Chlorobaculum tepidum TLS: one gene and its partner. The protein of the gene in region 1 interacts with the protein of each later gene in a pairwise test. Links are inferred from orthologs where the notes say so. Each region holds a gene or a part of one and is shown on either strand. Other genes may lie near its edges.

Evidence for each region.
Region 2: the proteins of AYT24_RS05615 (region 1) and rlmB interact in binary tests that used the Escherichia coli proteins (3 or more experiments, as listed by UniProt). The link is inferred for Chlorobaculum tepidum TLS from one-to-one orthologs.

The regions. Positions count from the first base shown.
Region 1 is NC_002932.3:1,166,514-1,169,763, forward strand. Bases 1-2,928 are described here. They hold AYT24_RS05615 (bifunctional ADP-dependent NAD(P)H-hydrate dehydratase/NAD(P)H-hydrate epimerase), read left to right. Parts: upstream 1-636; coding sequence 637-2,220; downstream 2,221-2,928. Other genes in these bases: purL (phosphoribosylformylglycinamidine synthase subunit PurL), read left to right, coding at 1-624; AYT24_RS05620 (LL-diaminopimelate aminotransferase), read right to left, coding at 2,300-2,928. In the rest of the region: more of AYT24_RS05620, read right to left, coding at 2,929-3,250. UniProt on the Escherichia coli protein: Bifunctional enzyme that catalyzes the epimerization of the S- and R-forms of NAD(P)HX and the dehydration of the S-form of NAD(P)HX at the expense of ADP, which is converted to AMP.
Region 2 is NC_002932.3:1,532,301-1,535,457, reverse strand. Bases 323-3,157 are described here. They hold rlmB (23S rRNA (guanosine(2251)-2'-O)-methyltransferase RlmB), read left to right. Parts: upstream 323-1,270; coding sequence 1,271-2,044; downstream 2,045-3,157. Other genes in these bases: gcvPA (aminomethyl-transferring glycine dehydrogenase subunit GcvPA), read left to right, coding at 2,569-3,157; gcvH (glycine cleavage system protein GcvH), read left to right, coding at 2,156-2,539; nifJ (pyruvate:ferredoxin (flavodoxin) oxidoreductase), read right to left, coding at 323-1,026. Also shown: more of nifJ, read right to left, coding at 1-322. UniProt on the Escherichia coli protein: Specifically methylates the ribose of guanosine 2251 in 23S rRNA.

The DNA of each region.
Region 1 (3,250 bases):
ACGGCGATCTATCCGACACCGACCATCGGCATGATCGGTCTGCTCGACAATATCGACAATCTGGTGGAATCGACCTTCCGAAAGGCGGGCGACGCCATCGTGCTGCTCGGCGCTCCGGAACTCTCGCTCGACGGCTCGGAGTACCTCGTGATGCAATACGGCACGCCGGGCACAGACTCTCCCGCTGTCGATCTGAACCATGAGAAAAACCTTCAGGAACTGCTCGTCACGCTCGCCTCAAAGAAGCTCATCAACTCTGCGCACGACGTTTCAGATGGTGGTCTTGCGGTCACGCTTGCCGAAAAGTCGATCATGAACCGCGAGCGGATGCTCGGCTTCGAGGTCGATCTCGAATGCTCCTGCAAGGAGGGCACGGCCATCCAGAAGCAGCTCTTCTCTGAGGCGCAGGGGCGCGTAGTGATCTCGGTCGATCCCGGCAGGGTCGGGGCGGTCATCGAAGAGGCCGACCGCCTGAACATACCAGGACGTGTTATCGGCAAGGTGACGCCAGAGGGCGCAAGCATCGCCGTAAACGGCAAGCCTGTGGCGGAGTTTATGATTGACGAACTGCTGCACGCTTACGGGCATGCGCTTGAATCGGCGTTGCATCTCGAAGAATTGTAAAAGAGACAAAAAATGAATCCGGTATTAACGGCGCGGGAAATGAGCCTTGCAGATCGGGCGGCCATCGAGGAGCTGCGCACCGGGGAAACCCGGCTGATGGAGCTTGCCGGGCGCGAAACCGTGAGGATGATCGCCGAGCGGTTCGAGAGCGGGCGAAGCCTCGACGGGCTTTCGGCGTTCGTCGTCTGCGGCAAGGGCAACAACGGCGGCGACGGCTTCGTCGTGGCGCGCCACCTCCTGAACAAAGGCGCGCGGGTCGATGTGCTGCTCGTCTGGCCGGAGGATGATCTGGCCGGAGTAAACCTCGAAGGGCTGCACATCCTCAAGGCATACCGGCGCTACAACGAGGGCCTCAGAATTTTTGCCGGCATTGACGAGGCTCGCACAGCTGTTGGGGCAACCGAATACCAGGTCGTCGTGGACGCCATTTTCGGTACCGGCATCAGGATCGATCCTGACAACCCGCAACTTCCGGAACCGGCAAAATCGGCCATCGAACTCATCAATTTTGTCAACACCCACTCTAAAGCCGTTACGGTGGCAGTCGATATTCCCTCTGGACTCGACGCAACGAACGGACGTTGCGCCAATCCCTGCGTCAAGGCGGACATGACCGTCACCATGGCCTTCCTCAAGACCGGATTTTTTCAGAATTCTGGCCCATCGCTCTGCGGAGAGATTCAGACCGCAGAAATCTCGATACCGGAGTTCCTGGTTGAACCAACCTCCTGCCTGCTGGTGGACGAAACCTTCGCGGCGGAAAGCTATCTGTTGCGCGACCCGTCGAGCGCCAAGCATCTGAACGGGAAGGTACTGCTCGTCACCGGCTCGGCTGATGGCGGCGGCTCGATGCTCGGCGCAGCCCTGCTCGCGTCCCGCGCGGCCGTCAAAACCGGGGCAGGTTACGTCTGCTGCTCGCTGCCGGACGGCCAGGCATCGGTGATGCACAGCTTCGCCCCAGAAGTCGTGGTGATCGGGCGAGATATGATTTCCATCATCGAAAAGGCGAAATGGGCTGATGCGATTGTTATCGGCTGCGGCCTGGGGCGCAGCGAAGAGGCGCAGGAGCTGGTCGAAACACTGCTCTGCACACCCGAGATCGCTAGCAAAAAGCTGGTGCTTGACGCCGACGCACTCTACGCCATCGCCGAGCGAAATCTGTTCAACAGAGTAACCGCCCTCGAAGACGCTGTGCTAACGCCACACGCGGGCGAATGCAGCCGGTTGTCCGGCCTGTCGGTCGAGGACATCATGCTCTCACCGATCGACACGGCGCGGATGCTCGCCGAGGAGTGGAACGCCAACCTGCTCCTCAAAGGCACACCGACCTTCGTCGCTGCGCCGTCGGGCATGGTGCTTATCTCGAACAGCGGCACCGAAGCGCTTGCTTCGGCAGGCACGGGCGACGTACTCTCCGGCATGATCGGCGCGCTGGCCGCAAAAGGCCTCGACACCCACGAAGCCGCAGCCGCAGCCGCTTGGCTGCACGGCAGAGCCGGAGATCTCGCATCGAACGTTTCAAGCCTTGTATCATCAGTGGATGTGCTACAGGCCATCCCCCAGGCTGTACTGGAGTTGTTCGAAAGCGAGGAGTAACGGCACAAAAGATAAAAGCAAAAAGGGAGCGAGTGCTCCCTTTTTGCTTTATGCCTTTGCCGACAAAATCTGCAAACGCTCACGACCCGGCGTTATTCTTCAAAAAGCGTTTGATATTTCTCGCGGCCTGACGGATTCGCTCTTCGTTCTCGATCATCGCCACACGAACATACTCATCGCCATAAGTGCCGAAGCCAATACCGGGGCTGACCGCAACCTTGCCTTCGATGAGCAGCTTTTTACTGAATTCGAGGCTGCCCATGGCGCGCATCTGTTCGGGAATTCTCGCCCAAACGAACATCGATGCCTTCGGAGAAACAATATCCCAACCTGCATTGGCGAAGCTTGAAATGAGCACGTCACGCCGTTTGCGATACACCTCCCTGATCTCCCGGACGCAGCTCTGGTCTCCGGTGAGCGCGATCGTCGCGGCAACCTGGATCGGCGTGAAGGTGCCATAATCGAGCCAGCTCTTGATTTTTTCGAGAGCACCGACAAGCTTGGCGTTACCGACCATGAAGCCCATGCGCCAGCCGGCCATGTTGTAGGTCTTTGAAAGCGTGTAGCTTTCGACAGCCACATCTTTCGCCCCCGACACCTGGAGGATAGAGGGAGTCACATAACCGTCGAAGGTAATCTCGGCATAGGCAATGTCACTGATAATGTAAAATCGCTCTCTGCGCGCCAGCTCGACCAGACGCTCGTAAAACGGGAGCTCAACCGTAGCCGTCGTCGGGTTGTTCGGGAAGTTGACCACGAGATACTTCGGCTTGGGCGACGATTCGCGAAGAGCGGTTTCGACATTATGAAAAAAGGCCTCCTCGTCGAGCGTGTAGTCCTCGTTCATCTCCAGCTTCATGCGATGCACGTTGCCGCCAGCGAGAATGAACGCCTGCGAGTGAATAGGATAGCAGGGATCGGGTACAATGGCCAGATCGCCCGGATTAGTGATCGCCTGCACCAGATGAACGTAGCCCTCTTTCGAACCCATCGTTACCACCACCTCGCGGTCGAGATCGAGATCGACATT
Region 2 (3,157 bases), 370 kb from region 1 along the record:
GAGATAGAGCGGTTCGCCAGCGCTGCCTGGTTCCTTGACACGGTCGAGCACCGCGATACTCTTCACGCTCGATGGTAGCGATGCGATGAAGGTTGCAACGTCGAATGGCCTGAAAAGGCGTACCTTGACCAGACCGACCTTTTCGCCGTGGTTGTTGAGGTATTCGACAGTTTCGAGAGCGGTCTCGGCACCTGACCCCATCATGATGATGATACGGTCGGCATCCGGAGCGCCGTAGTACTGGTAAAGTTTATAGCTGCGCCCAGTCAGTTTGGCGAACTGGTCCATCGCCTTCTGGGTGATTGACGGGCAGGCCTCATAATATTTGTTGACGCTCTCGCGTGCCTGGAAATAGACGTCCGGATTCTGCGAGGTACCGCGGATGATCGGTGCATCAGGCGACATGCGGCGCATGCGGTGTGCGAAGACCAGCTCGTCGTTGATCATCGAGCGAATCTGTTCGTCCGAGAGCACCTCGATTTTCGAGATTTCGTGCGACGTGCGGAAGCCGTCGAAGAAGTGCAGGAATGGCACGCGCGATTCGAGCGTTGCGGCCTGCGAAATCAGCGCCATGTCCATTACCTCCTGTACCGAACAGGAAGCGAGCAGCGCGAAGCCGGTGCCCCTGACCGACATCACGTCACCGTGGTCGCAGAATATCGAGAGCGCCTGCGCGGCCAGCGAACGGGCTGACACGTGAATCACGCAGGGGGTCAGTTCACCGGCGATCTTGTACATGTTCGGGATCATCAGTAAGAGACCCTGAGAGGCCGTGAAGGTGGTCGTCAGCGCGCCGGTCTGCAACGCGCCGTGAACGGCGGCGGCGGCACCGGCTTCGCTCTGCATCTCATTGACGAGTGGCACGGTACCCCAGATATTTTTTACATCGACAGCGGCCCATGCGTCGGAGTACTCTCCCATCGGAGATGCCGGGGTAATCGGGTATATCGAGATGACTTCATTAGTGCGATAGGCGACATGAGCAAGAGCTTCATTCCCCTCCATTGTCTTGAATGTCCGGGTCATACGATCAAAAACTGGATTATGATTGTTGGGACTGCGCGAATCTCGATGGGTACAACTGCGAAGCAACGGGAAACGTTACGTTCGCAGGTGAGAAAAAGCTTCGAGTGAGCTTCCAAAGATAGGGAAAAAAACTAATATAGTTTCAATCGTGAGTACTATTTATAGCCTTTGCTCGCTGATACGTATTTTTTGCATCTGACGAGCGGTCGGAACGCATTTCCAGCAAACCAAACTTTCCTGATTTTTGAACAGAAAAGATCACGCCGAAATACCGGCTCAAAAACCTCGTGAGCAGGTCGTCTATGGCCGCAACGCTGTCATCGAGCTGTTGCAGTCGAAACCTGAGAGCGTCGAGAAGATATACCTCCAGTTCAATACCTCCCATCCCAAGCTCAAGGAGATTGTTATCACGGCCCGCAGGCTCAGGATTCCTTGCGGCAAAGCGCGTATGGAGAAGCTCACGCTTCTTTCCGGTACCGCCAAGAACCAGGGGGTCTGTGCTCTTCTGACCAGCGTAACCTTTTACACGCTCAACGAGGTGCTCGCCGCGCCGCGCAACAGTTCGCCGCTCTTGGTGATTTTGCAGGGGCTCGAAGACCCGCATAACGTTGGGGCGATTATCCGCACCGCCGAGGCCGTGGCCGCCGATGCAGTCATCATGATCGAGGGCAAGGGGGCGCCGATCAGCGCCACAGTGCACAAAGCCTCGGCGGGTGCGCTGTCGCACATGCGCGTCTGCAAGGTCAAAAGCGTGGTTAAGGCGCTTGACCTGTTGCGCGAACGCGGATTCAGCATCGTAGCCGCCGACATGGAGGCCGAGCATAACCACACCGACATCGACTGGAAGCGCCCGACGGTGCTTGTCATGGGCGCAGAGGGCAGCGGTCTTGGCTCTGAAACCCGCAATCGCTGCGACCAGATCGTGCGAATCCCTATGGCTGGTTGCGTCGAATCGCTCAACGTCAGCGTGGCTGCGGGCGTGATGCTCTACGAAGCGATGCGGCAGCGCCTGGGTTGAAGAGAAGAGCCGTCTGATTCGGTCGATCTTTTCTTCTCCTGAAAAAATGTTATTTTAAAGTTCATTTGTATTCCTTCCTCAATTGCATAGCAACCTAAATCGCGTTCTGCCATGAACATCCCTGACAATCTCCGCTATACCAAAGATCACGAATGGATCAAGCTGCTTGAAGATGGCCTGACCGCTCTGGTCGGCATCACCGACTTTGCGCAGTCCGAGCTTGGCGACATCGTGTTCGTCGAAACCAAACCGGTTGGAACAAAGGTTGCTGCGCACGGTACGTTTGGAACCGTTGAGGCGGTCAAAACGGTTGCCGATCTGTTCGCTCCTGCGGCTGGCGAAATTGTCGAGGTCAATGCTGGACTCGACGATGCGGCGATTGTTAACTCCGATCCCTACAACGAGGGCTGGATTGTCAAGATGAAGCTCGATAATCCTGCCGATGTCGAGGCACTACTCTCTCCGGCGGACTACAGCGCCCTGATCGGTGAGTAAGATTTTCAACTGAATTTCAATACGCAACCATGCCTTTCATTGTCAATACCGACGCCGAGCGGGCCGAGATGCTGCGCGAAATCGGCGTCGAGAATTTTGAGGCGCTGATCGCGGACATTCCCGAAGAGATTCGCCTCAAAAAGGCGCTCGACCTCTTTCCCGCCATGGGCGAGCCTGAGGTGAAGAGTCTGCTCGAAAAGATGGCCTCAGGCAACGCCGCCACCTGTGACCACGTGAGCTTCCTCGGTGCGGGGGCTTACGACCATTTCATTCCTTCGGCGGTCAAGACCATTGCCTCCCGGAGCGAGTTCTACACCGCCTACACGCCTTACCAGGCCGAGGTGTCGCAGGGTACCCTGCAGGCGATCTACGAATACCAGAGCGTGATGTGCCGTCTCTACGGCATGGATGTGGCCAACGCCTCGATGTACGACGGCGCGAGCGCGCTTGCCGAAGCAGCGCTGATTGCCCTGAACGTTACCGGGCGCAACGGCATCGTGGTGGCGGGCAAGCTGCATCCCTACACCAGTCAGGTGCTTGAAACCTATCTCGAGGCCGCCGGAGACCGGTCTATCGTGCAGAACGGTCTCGAGAACGGCATCGGCAGCGTCGAGGCGC